3 regions of the Allobosea sp. GW823-FHT01F03 genome follow, and region 1 is predicted to be linked to each of the others. Evidence: predicted binding sites of a transcription regulator. Region 1 holds the regulator's gene; each other region holds the start of a gene.

Evidence for each region. Region 1 encodes LexA, which represses DNA repair genes until DNA is damaged. Its sites were predicted from a motif close to TGTTCNNNNTGTGTTCNG; they were not measured.
Region 2: AC3RCC_RS23995 (ImuA family protein) is a predicted target of LexA. The motif match lies at 1,336-1,353, and genes of this name have one in related genera.
Region 3: ssb (single-stranded DNA-binding protein) is a predicted target of LexA. The motif match lies at 2,092-2,109, and genes of this name have one in related genera.

What each region holds. Positions count from the first base shown of each region.
Region 1 covers NZ_CM179505.1:3,306,551-3,311,914, forward strand. Annotated here, with positions in the region: gene gltX (glutamate--tRNA ligase) at 1-53, opposite strand, end outside; gene AC3RCC_RS15855 (ComEC/Rec2 family competence protein) at 303-2,489, shown strand; gene lexA (transcriptional repressor LexA) at 2,483-3,214, opposite strand; gene lpxB (lipid-A-disaccharide synthase) at 3,491-4,669, opposite strand; gene AC3RCC_RS15870 (LpxI family protein) at 4,666-5,364, opposite strand, start outside.
Region 2 covers NZ_CM179505.1:5,019,342-5,024,705, reverse strand. Annotated here, with positions in the region: gene AC3RCC_RS24005 (bestrophin-like domain) at 1-30, opposite strand, end outside; gene AC3RCC_RS24000 (DUF808 domain-containing protein) at 138-1,136, opposite strand; gene AC3RCC_RS23995 (ImuA family protein) at 1,361-2,191, shown strand; gene AC3RCC_RS23990 (Y-family DNA polymerase) at 2,097-3,644, shown strand; gene AC3RCC_RS23985 (error-prone DNA polymerase) at 3,641-5,364, shown strand, end outside.
Region 3 covers NZ_CM179505.1:2,910,301-2,915,664, forward strand. Annotated here, with positions in the region: gene AC3RCC_RS14075 (glycosyltransferase family protein) at 114-1,259, shown strand; gene AC3RCC_RS14080 (hypothetical protein) at 1,290-1,484, shown strand; gene AC3RCC_RS14085 (hypothetical protein) at 1,510-1,812, opposite strand; gene ssb (single-stranded DNA-binding protein) at 2,199-2,750, shown strand; gene AC3RCC_RS14095 (VOC family protein) at 2,866-3,495, shown strand; gene AC3RCC_RS14100 (M20 family metallopeptidase) at 3,617-4,732, shown strand; gene AC3RCC_RS14105 (E22 family MetX-like putative esterase) at 4,883-5,364, shown strand, end outside.

The DNA.
Region 1 (5,364 bases):
TGGAGGAATCCGGTAGGCGACGGCGCAAAGCGCGTGACGACCTCATCGCTCATGAAGAAGGACTCCGACGGAACGGGCGGATGAAGGGCGAGAGCCGGCTCATGGGCGGTCTCGGCCGGGGCTGACAACCGGCGCGGTCGCTGTAACATGGCTTTGCGGCCGCCGTTAAGCGTCTTCCTGTTCCGGTGGCGAAAGGGAGGCCGATGCTTTCCGCACCGCCCGGGCGTCGCCGAAAGGCCTCCGCGCGCGCCCTCGCCTGGCGGGGTGGGGCAAGGTGGGCGTATCGGCTGTCGCTGAGCCCGGTGTGGACCCCGTCGAACTGGTACGCCCCGCTCCGCGCCATGCTCGAAACCGAGATCGAGCGGCGGCGCCTCTTCAACTGGCTTCCGGTGCCGCTCGGGCTCGGCGTCGTCCTGTATTTCCTCGCCGATCGCGAGCCGAGCCCGGCGGCGCCGCTGGCCGGCCTCGCCCTGTCCGCGCTCGCCGCGCTGCTATTGCGCCACAGGCGCCGCGCCATGCTCGTCTGTGTCGCGCTAGGCGCACTCTTTGCCGGCTTCGGCGCCGGAGCCTGGCGGGCGGCGAGCATCGCGGCACCGGCGCTCTCCCGGCTCCATGTCGGCAAGATCACCGGTTTCGTCGAGACGCTGGAGCAGCGCGAGAAGGGCGTCCGTCTGGTCGTCCTGGTCACCGCCCTGCCGGGCGTCGAACCGCAGCAGCGCCCGAGGCGCGTCCGCGTCAGCACCATCGCGACGACCTTGAAGCCCGGCGATCACATCGTGGCGACCGCGCGGCTCCTGCCGCCGCCTGGACCGGCGCGTCCCGGCGGCTATGACTTCGCCCGCGACGCCTTCTTCCGCGGCATCGGCGCGGTCGGCAGCATTGCCGGAAAGGTCGCGCTGGCACCGGCGCCTTCTCGGCCGTCGCGGCAGCTCGCCTGGAGCATCGCCATCGACCAGGCGCGCAATGCGCTGACCGAGCGCATCGCCACGATCGGCGGCGGGCAGGCGGGCGCGATGGCGGCCGCCCTGGTGACCGGCAAGCGCGGCCTGATCACCGAACCGACCAATGACGATCTGCGCGCCGCCGGCATCTACCACATCGTCTCGATCTCCGGCCTGCACATGGTTCTGGCGGCCGGCACGATCTTCTGGCTGGCACGGGCGCTGCTGGCGCTGTCGCCCGGCCTCGCCCTCTTCTGGCCGATCAAGAAGCTCGCCGCACTCGCCGCCATGTTCGGCGCCACCGCCTATTGCGTTTTCTCGGGTGCCGAGGTCGCGACGGTCCGCTCCTTGATCATGACCCTGGTGATGCTCGGCGCCATCCTGGTCGACCGGCCGGCCCTCAGCATGCGCAATCTCGCTCTCGCCGCGATCATCGTGCTGCTGCGCGAGCCCGAGGCGCTGCTCGGGCCGAGCTTCCAGATGTCTTTCGGCGCGGTCGCCGCGCTGATCGCCTTCGCCGAGCGCTGGCAGGAGCGCTCACCCGACCCGGCCGCTGCGAGCTGGCCCTGGCCCTTGCGGCCGCTCTGGCTCTCCGCAGTCGGCATCGTCGTCACCACCTTGCTGGCGACGGCGGCGACGGCACCCTTCGGCGTCTATCATTTCCAGACCTTCAACCCGTTCGGCCTGCTCGGCAACGCGCTCGCTTTGCCTTTCGTCTCGTTGATCGTCATGCCGGCCGCGGTCTTCGGCGTGCTGGCCTATCCCTTCGGGCTCGACTGGCCCGCCTGGGCCCTGATGGGCTGGGCCTCCGGCCTCGTCCTGCGGCTCGCCCACTGGGTTGCCGGGATCGAGCGCTCGACAGTGGTGCTGCCGGCCTTCGACGCCCTGGCGCTCGCCCTGTTCGCCCTGGCGCTGCTCTGGCTGACCTTGTGGACGACGGCCTTGCGCTACCTGGCGGCACTGCCGCTCTGCGCCGGTCTGGCGCTCGCCACGGACCCGACGCGGCCGGACATCCTGATCGAGCGCGACGGTTCCGGCATTCTGGTACGCGGCCCCGAAGGGCGGCTCGTCCTCGCAGGCAAGCCGAGCCGTTTCGTCCTGGCGCAATGGCTCCATGCCGACGGGGATTCCCGCTCCCCGGACGATCCGGCCTTGCGAGAAGGCGCCGCCTGCGATGCGCGCGGCTGCGTGATCCGCCTCAGGGACGGCCGCAAAGTCGCCTACACTCGCGACCGCATCGCTATCGTCGAGGATTGCCTGCGCGCCGATCTCGTCGTGACGCCGCTCCATGCCAATGGCAGCTGCACCGCCCGGCTGATCGACCGGGCTGCGCTCACGCGTGACGGGGCGACGGCGCTGGGCTCCTCGCCTGGTGGAAACTGGCGCTCCTACACCGCCGAGGACGCGACGCGCCTGCGGCCCTGGACCCGGGCCCGGCCTGCTCCCGTCGCCGCGCCTTCGTCACCGGAGCCGGGACGCGCCCCTGCCACCTCGCTACCCGCCGCTGCAACGGCGGAGCAGGCGGAGGACAGCGGGTTGCTTCAGTAGCGCCGCATCAGATTGACGAGCCGACCCTGGATCTTGACGCGATCCGGGCCGAGCACGCGGGTCTCGTAGGCCGGGTTGGCGGCCTCCAGGGCAATCGAGGAGCCGCGCTTGCGCAGGCGCTTCAGCGTCGCCTCCTCGTCATCGATCAGGGCGACGATGATGTCGCCGGTGTTGGCGGTGTCCTGCTTGCGGATGACGACGGTGTCGCCGTCGAGAATGCCGGCCTCGATCATCGAGTCGCCGCGGACCTCCAGCGCGTAGTGCTCGCCGCCGCCGAGCATGTCGGCCGGCATGGAGACGCTGTGGCTGCGATCCTGGATCGCCGAGATCGGCGTGCCAGCGGCGATTCGACCCATCACCGGGATGGAAACGGTCGTGCGTCCGTTCTCCTCAGCGGTGGCGGGGCGCGGCTTGGCGAGGTTGGCGGCTGGGGCAGGCGGAGTCTGGCCGAGCCCCCCCTGCACGATGGACGGGCTGAAACGGGCGCGCTGCCCCGGCGCACCGCCGATTCCGTCCGGCATCTTGATGACTTCGAGTGCCCGGGCGCGGTTCGGTAGCCGGCGAATGAAGCCGCGCTCCTCCAGCGCCATGATCAACCGGTGAATGCCGGATTTGGAGCGCAGATCGAGCGCATCCTTCATCTCGTCGAAGGAGGGCGGGACGCCGGATTCGCGCAGGCGTTCATGGATGAAGCGAAGCAGTTCGAACTGTTTGCGTGTCAGCATGATCTCGCCGCCCAGCCTTTCGCATCGGAATCGAAACAAAGCACGAACAACATACCTGTTCGCCATGTGTTCCGCAAGAGAGGTTCAGCACGCTCTTGCAGGGCGTGAAAGCTGTCCTTCTCCTTGCACGCGAAGCTTTGCGGAGAACAAGGCAGCAAGAAGAGACGGAGCGGCGATAGAGCTCAGGCCGGCGATTCCGGGCACGATGATGGCCGTCGCGGCAGTGGGCTTGACCGCCGCGGACTGCCGATCCGCGGCGAATTCGGCGATCCCGCGCTACGATGCCGGCTGCTGCCGCAGCAGCGCCAGCGCCGCATCGACGGCATTGGCGGCCGGGCTCGGGCCGGCGCTGCGCATCCTGTGCTCGAGCGCGGCGAAACCGTCGAGCTGGCGGTCGCGCGCCGCACCGTCGCCGATCACCGCGGTGAGAGCCAGGGCCAGCGCGTCCGGCGTCACATCGTCCTGGATGAACTCGGGAACGACGTTCTCGCCGAGAATGAGGTTCGGCAGGATGACCGTCGGCAGCTTGATCAGGCGGCGGGCCAGCGCCGCCTCCCAGCCGGCACCACGATAGGCGGCGACGGTCGGCACCTGCGCCAGGGCGAGCTCGAGCGTCACCGTTCCGGAGGCGGCGAGTGCCGCGCGCGCCTGACGGAAGGCCGCGAGCTTGGCCGCCTCCCCCGTCACGATCTCGGGTTTCACGGGCCAGCTTGCGACGATCCCGGTAATGGCTTCGACCAGACGCGGCACGGCCGGCAAGACGAAGCGTGCCCGCGGCAATGCCCGGGCGATGCGCGCGATCGTCTCGCCGAAGGCGGGCATGAGGTGGCGGATCTCGGAGCCACGGCTGCCCGGCAGGACGAGGATAAGCGGCGCCTGCGCGTCGGCCCGAACCCTGGCCTCATCCGGCCCAGGGCGCAGTTCCGCGAGCCGCTCGATCAGCGGATGCCCGACATAGACGGTGTCTGGTCCGCCGAGACGCGCAAGCGCCTCCGGCTCGAAGGGCAGGAGCGCCAGGATCCTGTCGACATGCGGGCGCATGCGCCGCGCCCGGCCCTGGCGCCAGGCCCAGACGCTCGGGCAGACCCAGTGCGCGATCGGCACGGCAGGATTGAGCCGGCGCAGCTTCTTGTCGACGCGCAGGCTGAAGTCAGGCGCGTCGATCGTCAGCATCAGATCGGGCGCGAAGGCGGCAGCAGCCTGCGCCGCGTCAGAGATGCGACGCAGCAGCAATGGCAGGCGGGCAACGACCGGGCCGAAGCCCATCACCGCGATGTCCTCCTGGGGGAAGATGCTCGCCAAGCCTTCCGCCGCCAGAACCTCGCCTCCGACGCCGCGCAGCTCGAGCGGGCGCCCTGCAAGGCGGTGGCGAAGCTGCTGCACGAAACGCGCACCGAGCGCGTCGCCAGAGGCCTCGCCAGCGACGACGAAAAGCCGGAAGGGCGGCGTGCTCAAGGCACGCCCTCGATGAAGATGCCCACGGCATCGGCGCTCGCGGCCAGACGGGCACGATCGCCGACGAGCACACCTCCGGCCTTCACCGCAATTCCGGCGAGGCCGATCTCGGCGAGCCGCGCGACGGTCTCGGGGCCGATCGCGGGCATGTCGACGCGCAGATCCTGGCCGAGCTTCGGCGCCTTGACGAGGACACCATCGCCCTTTGCCAGCTTGAGGCGCCCTGCCCTCACCAGTCCGGCGACACGCTCGAGCATGGCATCGGTTCCCTCGGCCGCCTCGACCGCGATCACGCGATGATCGGCGAGGACCGCGCCCTGGCCGATATCGAAGGGCGACAATGCCGCCAGCAGGTCGAAGCCGCGTAGCAAGGCGCTGCGGGCAATTGGTGTCGGGACGATCCGCCCGAGAGCGCCGAGCGGCGCGACGATCTCCGGGGCCATCTCCGCCGGGCTCCCGACCCGGAACCCCTGCCCCTCGAAGAAACTCACGACCCCCCGAAGCAGATGGTCATCGCCGCCCTGGAAGGCGCGCGCGAAATGCGGCAGGTATTTCAGGGTCGAGAGCTCTGGCGCCAGCGCACCGAAACTCGGTCGCGGCAACGCCCCGACCATCACGATATCGGTGACGTTGCGGCGCTTGAGCGCACCGAGCAGGCGGCCGAGCTGGCCGAGCCGGTATTCCTGCGCTTCGCA
Region 2 (5,364 bases), 1.7 Mb from region 1:
CGCGACGGCGCCGACCAGGAACGGAGTCATGCTCTTTCCCCGCATGTCTGTGGCGTGAGATTATTCGGCGAGCCAAGGGCACGGTAGTGGTCGTTTGGGTAGCGAAGTACTGCCCGCCAGGGCTTCCGCCGGCTGGACTACTTCCTCGCCGCGGCGCCGGCGGTCTTCGCCGCCCTGCCGCGCCAGATCCTGAGGGCCGGCTCGACGACGAAATGCATGCCGACGAGGCAGAGCCCGCCGATCGCAAGCCCGAACACGGCCGAGGCGCCGGCAGTGGTCAGCCATTCCAGCAGGCCGGAGGCCGCCGGGCCGGCCTGCCCGACCGCCACCGCGACGCCGTGAATGGCGTGCTCGATCCCGTCGAGGCCGTAGCCGGCGAGGCCATGGATGATGATGCCGCCGCCGACCCAGAGCATCGCGGCGGTGCCGACTGCGCTCAGCGCTTTCAGGAAATGCGGCATGCCGAGGACGAGGCCGCGGCCGATCGGCCGGATCAGCGGCTTGCCGGTCCGCGCCATCGCGGCGCCTGCATCGTCCGCCTTCACGATCAGGGCGACGGCGCCATAGACCAGCAGGGTCATGCCGAGGCCGACCACGGCAAGCACCAGGGCCTGCGTCCAGTAGGACGAGGCGGTGACGGTCGCGAGCGTGATCGCCATGATCTCGGCGGAGAGGATGAAGTCGGTCTTGATCGCGCTTGAGATCTTCTGTGCCTCAAGCTGCGTGGCATCGAGGATTTCGGCCGTGGCTTCGCCCTGCGCCGCCTCGTGCCCGGCATGCGGCATGACGAGCTCGTAGACCTTCTCGAAGCCCTCGAAGCAGAGATAGGCGCCGCCTGCCATCAGGAGCGGCGTGATCGCCCAGGGCGCGATGAAGCTCAGCACCAAAGCCGCCGGCAGCAGGAAGATGAGCTTGTTCTTGAGTGAGCCGAGGGCGATCTTGCCGATGATCGGCAGCTCGCGATCGGCCGAGAAGCCGACGGCATAGCGCGGCGTCACGGCCGCATCGTCGATGACGATGCCCGCAGCCTTGGCGCCCGCCTTGGTCGCCTGGCCCGCCGCATCGTCGAGCGCGGCGGCCGCGACCTTGGCGAGGCCGGCGATGTCGTCGAGAAGCGCGAACAGTCCTGAGCTCATCTCTGTCCCCGGGAAGGCGGCGGCGGGCGTACCTGCCTCGCAGCAAGCCGATCGGCATTTCCTTGATATGACAGAAAACCTGCGATTGGCGACAGTTCGGCCGGCTGGGAGGCGATTCCTGCCATGTCTCGCCTTTCTGGCAAGGAGCGGGCCGCATATCCGGGCTTGACTCCGGCAGAGTTTGGGAGTGGTTTTATGTCAGAACAAATAGTGAACATTATCCCATGTCCGACGCTTCTTCCCGCTCCTTGGCCGGCCTCCGGCAGAGCCTCGCTCTGGCGGGGCTGGCGCGCGAGCTCGCGCCGGTGGAGCGGGTCGATTTCGGCATGGCGGGGCTGGACGAGCCGCTGGGCGGCGGCATCGCCCGCGCCGCCCTGCACGAGATCTATGCCTCGGCTGGAGCCGATCTGCCCGCCGCGACCGGCTTCGCCGCGGCGCTGGCCCTGCGGGCCGCGGGGATGCGGCCGCTGCTCTGGGTTCGGCAGGATTTTCTGGCGGCCGAGGCCGGCCGGCTGCACCCGTCCGGCCTCGCCGAGCTCGGCCTCGACCCCGCGCAGGTTCTGCTGGTGCGGGCCCGCGATGCCGAGGGCGTGTTGCGTGCTGGGGCCGAGGCGGCCCGCTGTTCGGCTCTCGGCGCGGCGCTGATCGAGCCCTGGGGCGAGCCGCGCCAGCTCGACCTGACCGCCAGCCGGCGCCTTGCTCTGGCAGCCGAGGCTTCCGGCGTCATGACCCTGCTCCTGCGGGTCTCTCCTGAGCCGGCGCCGAGCGCGGCGACGACCCGCTGGCTGGTGCGGGTTCTGCCGTCGCGGCCGCGCGAGGCCAATGCGCCGGGCGATCCGGCCTTCAGTTTGAGGCTGCTGCGCCATCGCGGCGGCCTCGGTGAGTGTGAGTGGCGTGTGGAGTGGAACCGTGAGCGACGATCTTTCCAGGAATGGAACCGGGAGGATGGAGGCCGAAGCGATGCAGCGCCGCTATCTCGCCCTCTGGTTTCCCTTCCTGGCGAGCGACCGGCTGCATCGGCAGAGGGCGCTCCCGCCTGGCGCCGGGCTGGATGAGCGGCCGCTCGTCCTGGTCGAGAAGGAGGGCGGTGCGCTCAGGCTCGCCGATTGCGACCGGCGCGCCGTCGCGCTCGGCCTGACCCGCGGCCTGACCCTCGCCGATGCCCGCGCCCGCATTCCCGATCTCGCCATCGCCGAGGCCGATCCCGCCGCCGATGCGCGCTTCCTCGAACGCCTTACCGGGCTCTGTGACCGCTTCACCCCGCTGGTTGCGCTCGATCCACCGCATGGGCTGGTGCTCGACATCAGCGGCTGCGCCCATCTCTTCGGCGGCGAGGCGGCATTGCGCCAGGAGATCGGCATCCGGCTGCGCCGGCTCGGCCTCCAGCTGCGCGCCAGCATCGCCGGCACGCCCGAGGCGGCGCGGGCGCTCGCCCGGTTCGGCGACTGTGCCGTCTCCCCGCCGGGCGGCGATGCGGAGCACACCCGGCTCCTGCCGGTCGCCGCTCTGGAAGCGCCGGCCGAGATCGTTCTCGCCCTGTCGCGAGCCGGGCTGAAGACGCTCGCTGATCTTTCAGCCCGCCCTTCGGGCACGCTGTCGGCCCGCTTCGGCGAAGCCCTCGCCAGGCGGCTGCGGCGTATCCTCGGCCATGAGGACATCCGCATCACCCCCTTGCGGCTGCCGCCCGATTGCATGGTCGAGCGGCATTTCCCCGAGCCTTTGCAGGATACCGATGGGCTGGAGGCGATCCTGCGGCATTTGCTCGACGAGGCGGTCCGTAGCCTCGAGCAGCGCGGCGAGGGCGGGCGCGCCTTCGAGATCAGCTTCTTCCGCAGCGACGGCGCCGTCCGGCGCCTGTCCCTCGAGACCGGCCGGCCCTCGCGCGATCCCGCCGCCATATTGCGGCTCTACCGCGAACGCATCGACACGCTGGCGGACCCGCTCGATCCCGGTTTCGGCTTCGATGCGATCCGCCTCGCCGTGCCGGTCTGCGAGCCGCTCGGGACGCCGCAGGCGAGCCTCGACGGGCGCGCCGTCGAGGAGGAGGCGGTGGCCGATCTGGTCGACCGGCTCGTCGCCCGCTTCGGCCGTGACCGGGTGCTGCGCTTCGTCGCCCGCAACTCCCATCATCCCGAGCGGGAAGCCGGCGCGGTCCCGGCCGTCGGCGCGCCATCCGAGATGCAGCCCTGGCCGAAGCCCGAAGCGGGCGAACCGCCGGCGCGGCCGCTCCAGCTCTTCGAGCCGCCGCAGCCGGTCGAGACGCTCGCCGAGGTGCCGGACGGCCCGCCCTTGCGCTTTCGCTGGCGCCGGGTGCTGCACGAGATCGCCCGCGCCGAGGGGCCGGAGCGGATCGCGCCGGAATGGTGGCGCGACGGACCGGACGAGCCGACGCGCGACTATTACCGCGTCGAGGATGCGCAGGGTCGCCGCTTCTGGCTGTTCCGCGCCGGGCTCTACGATCGCGAGAGCGTCCAGCCGCGCTGGTTCCTGCACGGGCTGTTCGCATGATGACTTACGCCGAGCCCGTCGCCGCGACGAATTTCTCCTTCCTGCGCGGCGCCTCGCCCGGGCCGAACCTGGTCATGACCGCGCTGCTGCTCGGTCAGACCGGCCTCGGCATCGCCGACCGCAACACGCTCGCCGGCGTGGTGCGGGCCTGGAGCGCGCTGCGCGATCTGCGTGAGGACGGGCTGCCTCCGCGGGAGAAGCTACGCCACGGCGGCAGTCCCGGCGAATATGTCTGGGTCGAGAATCCGGCCTTCGCCGACCTGCCCTTCACGCCTGAATGGCTCCAAGCGAAGGCGAAGGCCTTCAAGCTCGTCACCGGTAGCCGGCTGGTCTTCGTCGACGGCACGCCCGATATCGTCGCCTATCCCGCCAATCGCGCCGGCTGGGGCCGGCTCTGCCGCCTGCTGACCGCTGGAAATCTGAAAACGGAAACGAAGGGCGAATGCATTCTCGTCCTCGACGATCTCCTGCGCGACGCCCGCGACCTCCTGCTGATCGTCATGCCGGAACGCCGGCTCGATGGCTTGCCAGAGCTGCTCGCCCGGCTCGACGCCGCCGCGCCCGGCGCGGTCTGGCTCGCCGCCACCATGTCGCGCCGTGGCGATGATCGCCGCCGCCTCGCCCGGCTGAGAGGCGTCGCGGCTGCGACCCGCACTCCGCTGATCGCCACGAACGATGTGCTCTACGACGCGCCGGAACAGCGCGATCTCCAGGACCTCGTGACCTGCATTCGCGAGGGCACGACGATCGCCAGGGCCGGCCGCCTGCTCGAGGCCAATGCCGAGCGCCATCTCAAGACCCCGCAGGAGATGGCCCGGCTCTTCCGCGAAGCGCCGGAGGCGATCGAGGAGACGCAGCATCTTTTCAGTCGCATCGAATTCGATCTCAAGCAGCTCGAATACGAGTATCCCGACGAGCCGGTGCCGCCCGGCTGGACGCCGCAGGGCTGGCTGGAGGAGCTGGTGCGCCGGCGCCTGCCGATGCGCTATCCCGACGGCATCCCGCTCGCGGTCCAGAAGCAGGTCGACGACGAGCTCGTCCTGATCCGCAGGCTCGACTATGCCCGCTATTTCCTGACCATCCGCCAGATCGTCGAGTTCGCCGAAAGCGAGGGCATTCTCTGCCAGGGCAGGGGCTCGGCCGCCAATTCGGCCGTCTGCTACGCGCTCGGCATCACCGCGGTCGATCCGGCCGAGCACACCTTGCTCTTCGCGCGCTTCATCTCGGAGGAGCGGCGCGAGCCGCCCGATATCGACGTCGATTTCGAGCATGAGCGGCGTGAGGAGGTGATCCAGTGGATCTACCGGACCTATGGCCGCGAGCGCGCCGGCATCGCTGCGACCGTCATCCATTACCGGCCGCGCAGCGCCATCCGCGAGGCCGGCAAGGCGCTAGGGCTGACCGAGGACGTCACCGCCCGGCTCGCCTCGACGCAATGGGGCAGTTGGGGCTCCGACATCACCCGCGAGCAGGTCCGCCAGGCCGGGCTCGATCCCGACAACCCGGTGATCGCACAGGCGGTGCAGTTCGCCGTGCGCCTGCTCGGCTTCCCGCGCCATCTCTCGCAGCATGTCGGCGGCTTCGTGCTGATGCGCGGGCGCCTCGACGAGACCGTGCCGATCGGCAATGCCGCGATGGAGGATCGCACCTTCATCGAATGGGACAAGGACGACATCGACGCGCTGCGCCTGATGAAGGTCGACGTGCTGGCGCTGGGCAT
Region 3 (5,364 bases), 400 kb from region 1:
TACCTCCGAAGAGCCATGGCCTTGGGCGAGCCGCGTCGCCAACATGGCAGCCGCAAGCTGCGCATGTGCCGGGCGCCTGCCGCGCCGAGGTTGGGGCTTTCGCCGGAATGAGCATGGACGGCAAGTTCAGATATTTCCTGTGCCGCCACGCGCATGATCCCGTCGAGATCAATCTGTCGGATTATGTCGACCCGTTCGCCGATGTCTTCCTGGCCTACTGGGTCGGCGTCCTGAAGATGCTCGAGCCTCTCCTCGAGGCCGATGGCCTGATCTTCTACATCGTCTGGGGCACGGAGACGGTGCGGGAGCTGCCGAGCTATGGGAGGAACGTCGTCGTCCTGCTCCTGATGGAGGAGTTCTGCGAGATCCCGCCCTATTTCGACAAGGTGCGCTACGTCTTCAAGACGCATGGCTTCTTCCCCTATGTGAACACGCTTCAGATCGGCGCCGGCCTGGCGCTGCTGGCGAAGACGGTCCGGGACGCGCTGCGCTGGGCCTGGAGCAGCGGGCTGCTGGCGCTCCGGCACAAGGATGCGATCGCCCGAGAGGAGGGCGGCATGACCGTTCCCCTCGGCTACGCCAGACAGACGGACCTGCCCGGCAAGCCCTTCGTCGAGCGCCGCTACGCCGTCTCCTTCATCGGCAGCGTCAAGCAGCGCGCCTATCATCCGCTCTCGATCCGGGCGCTGCTGGGAACGCCGAAGGACATTGCGCGCTCGCGCATGCTCGAGGAGTTGCAGCGGCTCGCCGCGGAAATGCCGGGCGAGGTGTTCTGGGCCGACACCGGCTCCTACATGAATGGGATCCTCTCCGATGGGGTCCGCTATTCCGAGCTGATGGCCGATTCCAAGATCTGCCTCGCGCCGCGCGGTTCCTCGACGGAGACTTTCCGGCTGTTCGAGGGCATGCGACAGGGCTGCGTCGTGATCTGCGACCGGGTGCCCCGGCACTGGTTCTTCGCGGACTGCCCCTTCATCCAGCTCGACGACTGGTCCGAGCTAGGCCCTTGCGTGAACGGCCTGCTAGCCGACCCGGAGCGCCTCGCCGAACTGCACAGGAGCGCGCTCGACTGGTGGCGGCGGCGCTGCTCGTCCGAGGCGCTCGCTGGCGTCATGGCGGAGCGGCTTTCACGATTGGCGCGGGCCGAGGGCGGAGCGAAGCTCGCCGCTGCAGGGCCGGAGCCGCAGGTCCGGACGGCGGAAGGTGCCGAGAGTTGGCGAGTGGCTCCGGCCGTGCGATCGTCGCGTGCTGGGGGGTGAACAGGCGAGGGCGCTATGGATACGGACCCGGTGGCCAAGGACCGCGTCACGCAGATGCTCAGGAAGCATCTGGAGCTCGCGCAGGAACAGCTCGACATGGCCGAGCGCGGCGTCCTTCTGTCGATCGACGGCGCGCCGGAGGGCGTCAACCTGACCAGGGAAGCCCTGGCGATCCGCGTCGAGCAGTTGCAGGGCGCGCTGGATCGGCAGAGAGGGCGCGGTTGAAGTCTTCGGCGGCGGCTCGGAAGCCCTATTTGCCCGGGCTTTGATTTGCTCTCAGGTCCAGCGAACGGCCGATCTCGGCGGCAATGGTGCTGTAGTCGAGCGGGCCGGCATCGTCGCGCAGTGCCTGGCGCAGGAAGCGTATCGGAAAGCGGATTGCCTCCTGATTGGCATCGGAGAGCTCCGTCGCCCGGGCGGAGGCGCCCTGGTCGGCACGATCGAGCGCCGCCTCGATCTGGCTGCTGTCCAGCTGGCCTTTTCGCTTCAACTCTCCGAAGAGGGCAGCAGCCGCGAGCAAAAGACCTTCGAGTTGGAGATTTGCAGTGTTCATCCTGAACTCCGAATGATCGCCGGACCGAGGATTGCCGATGAACTCTAAATCTCCGGGCTGAAGCGCGCCAGATCGTCGCGCGTCCGAATGGACGCGCGGCGATCTATCTCATTGTTATCGCATCGGAGTTTTCCGAAAAGTGGCTTCCACTTTTTGGTCCGATGCCACAGGACCCTGCCGTGCCCAAGCCGATGCGGGCGCCGATGCCGCGGCGGATTTCAGGCCTGGGGAACGGACGGACCGGTTGCGAATCTCCGGGGACAACTCGGGATTTTATGCTTGAACAAAACAGGAACATCATTGATAAAGCGATGATGGATCGCTAGGGTCCGCTTCCGGTCGATCGGCCGGTTCGTGATGAAGTGCGCAGGAAAACGGAGCCTGTCATGGCTGGTAGCGTCAACAAGGTCATTCTGGTCGGCAATCTCGGGCGCGACCCCGAGGTGCGGCGCCTCGGAAGTGGCGAGCCGGTCGTCAATCTGCGCATCGCCACCTCGGAAACCTGGCGCGACAAGCAGTCGGGTGAGCGCAAGGAGCGCACCGAGTGGCATTCGGTGGTGATCTTCAACGAGAACCTCGCCAAGGTCGCCGAGCAATATCTGAAGAAGGGCTCGAAGGTTTACATCGAGGGCCAGCTGCAGACCCGCAAATGGCAGGACCAGCAGGGCGTCGAGAAGTACACGACCGAGATCGTGCTGCAGCGCTTCCGCGGCGAACTCACCATTCTCGACAGCCGCGGCCAGGGCGGCTCGGATGAATATGGCGAGGGCGGCGGCGGTTCCTTCGAGGATCGCTCCTCCGGCGGCGGCTCCTTCGGCCGCCAGAGCCCGATGGGCGGCAGCGGCGGCGGCTCGCGCCAGCCGGCGATGTCCGGCGGCGGTTCGGGCGGCGGCTCCTCGCGCTCGTCGAGCCATCTCGACGACGACATCCCGTTCTAGTTTCTCGCTGTTTGGGGGCGGCGTTGTCGCTCTGTGGTTCAGGGAGGCGTCTCGCAGGAGGCGCCTCTTTTCGTATGCTGCGAGATGAGGCGCGAGCAGGGGCGAGAAGCGAGGCATGCTGAGACTGGACCATCTCACCGTGATCGCACCGACGCTCGCCGAGGGCGTCGCGCATGTCCGCGCCTGTCTCGATCTCGATGTCCCCTTCGGCCAGCACCATCGCTACATGGGCACGCATAATCACCTGCTTCAGCTTGGCGACGGCGTTTATCTGGAGATCGTGGCGCTGGATCCCGAGGGTGAGGCGCCCGGCCGGGCGCGCTGGTTCGGCCTCGACGATCAAAGGCAGATGAGGGCCGACTGGGAGGAGGGGCGACGCCTGCGCGGCTGGGTGGCACGGACCGATGCGATCGATACCGTGCTCGCAGGCCGCGGCGGCGTCTTCGGCCGCAAGGTCGCGCTTCCGGCGAACGGCCCGGCCTTCGATTTCGCCATTCCCGACGACGGTGTGCTGCCGCTCGACGGGGCGGTGCATTCCGTGATCGACAGGCGCGGCAAGCTGCGCTCGATGGCGGCGATCGCCGATCTCGGGGCACGCTTGCGCGGCTTCTGCCTCGCGCATCCGGAGCTGGGTCCGATCGCCGCGCTCTATCGCGAGTTGGTGGTCGAAGGCGCTCCCGCGCTGATCCTGGGGCCAAGGCTGCGCTATCATGCGCAGATCGAGACGCCGGCCGGGCTGCGTTAGCTGAGCTGAGCGCGCCTGCCCGCGGACCGCAGGGCCGCTGCCCGCCAGCGGCGATGGACAAAGCCGGCGAAATGGCCAATCTCCTCGGTATCGCCACGCTGTCCTGCGAAACCAAGCCGTCATGACCATTCACGATCCCGCCGTTCCCGCGCTCTCCGTCTGGGTCGCGCTGGAGAGCCCCACCCATCACGTGCCCGGCGTCAACGGCATGATGGACCTCGTCGCCAGGGAGGTCGAAGGCCTGCCGATCGCCGTCGAGCGCATTCCCGGCCGTGACGGGCTCGGCGACAGCCTGGTGCTGCGCGCCGGCGTCGACAATGGCGAGAAGGCGGTCGCGCTGATGTCGCATCTCGACACGGTCCACCCGGTCGGCACCAGCGCCAAGGACCTGCCGGTCCGGGTCGAGGGCGACCGACTCTACGGCCCTGGCGTCTACGATATGAAGGGCGGTGCCTGGCTGGCGCTTCAGGCCTTCAAGGACGCCGCCAAGGGCGGCGCTGCCCGCCGGCCGATGGTCTTCCTGTTCACCCCGGACGAGGAGATCGGTTCGCCGACGACGCGCGGGCTGATCGAGGATATCGGGCGCCGGTCGATGGCGGTTCTGGTCACCGAGCCGGCACGCGAGGGCGGCAAGATCGTCACAGCGCGCAAGGGCGTCGGCCGCTTCGAGGTGAAGATCGAGGGGCGCCCGGCCCATTCGGGCTCGCGCCATGCCGATGGCCGCAACGCGATCCGCGAGGCGGCGCATCAGATCCTCGACGTCGAAGGCATGACCGACTATTCGCGCGGCATCACCACCACGGTCGCGCTGGTCGGCGGCGGCACCGCGGCGAATGTCGTGCCGCAGCATGCCTGGTTCAGCGTCGATTGCCGCGTCACCACCGTCGCCGACGGTGCGCTGATGGAACAGCGCATCCTCGGCCTCAAGCCGCATGACCCAGATGTGAAGGTCACGGTCAGCGGCGGCATGAACCGCCCGCCCTATGAGAAGAGCGCCGAGGTCAGCGCGCTCTTCGAGAAGGCACGGGCGATCGCTGCCGCAAACGGCTTCGACCTGCAGGACTGCCCGATGACCGGTGGTGGTTCGGACGGCAATTTCACCGCGGCGCTCGGCGTCCCGACGCTGGACGGGCTCGGCATCGATGGCGACGGCGCTCACACCCTGCAGGAATACGGGCTGATCCCGTCGATCGCTCCGCGCCGGGCGCTGATCAAGGGGCTGCTCGAGACGCTATAGCACTCCGCGTCATGGTCGGGCTTGTCCCGACCATCCACGTCTTCCTTCCTGCAATGCGCTGTTCAAGACGTGGATGCTCGCCACAGGGGCGAGCATGACGGGGGGCAAGCCCCCTTCCGTTAGCCGGCCAAATCCGCTCTGATCCGCTTCATGGCCGAGAAGCCGGCCGGAGCAAGGGAGCGCGGCATGAAGGGCTGGATCGCGGGCGTGCTGGGTGTCGTCGGGATGATGGTCACGGGAATGGTGGACGCTCAGGAATTGCTGGTCGAGAAGAAGGTCTTCGACCTGCCGAGCTTCACCACGCAGGGCGGGCGCACGCTGAAGAACGTCAAGGTCGGCTGGGAGAGCTATGGCACGCTCAACGCCGACAAATCGAACGCGATCCTGATCTGCCATTTCTTCTCGGGGAATTCGCACGCCGCCGGCAAATATGCGGCCTCGGATGCGGCGCCCGGCTATTGGGACGCGATCATCGGCCCGGGCAAGGCGATCGATACCGACAAATATTTCGTCATCGCCTCCGACACGCTGGTCAATCTCAACACCGGCGATCCGAAGACCACGACCACCGGCCCGGCCTCGATCGATCCCGATACCGGCAAGCCCTACGCGCTCGACTTCCCGGTCGTGAC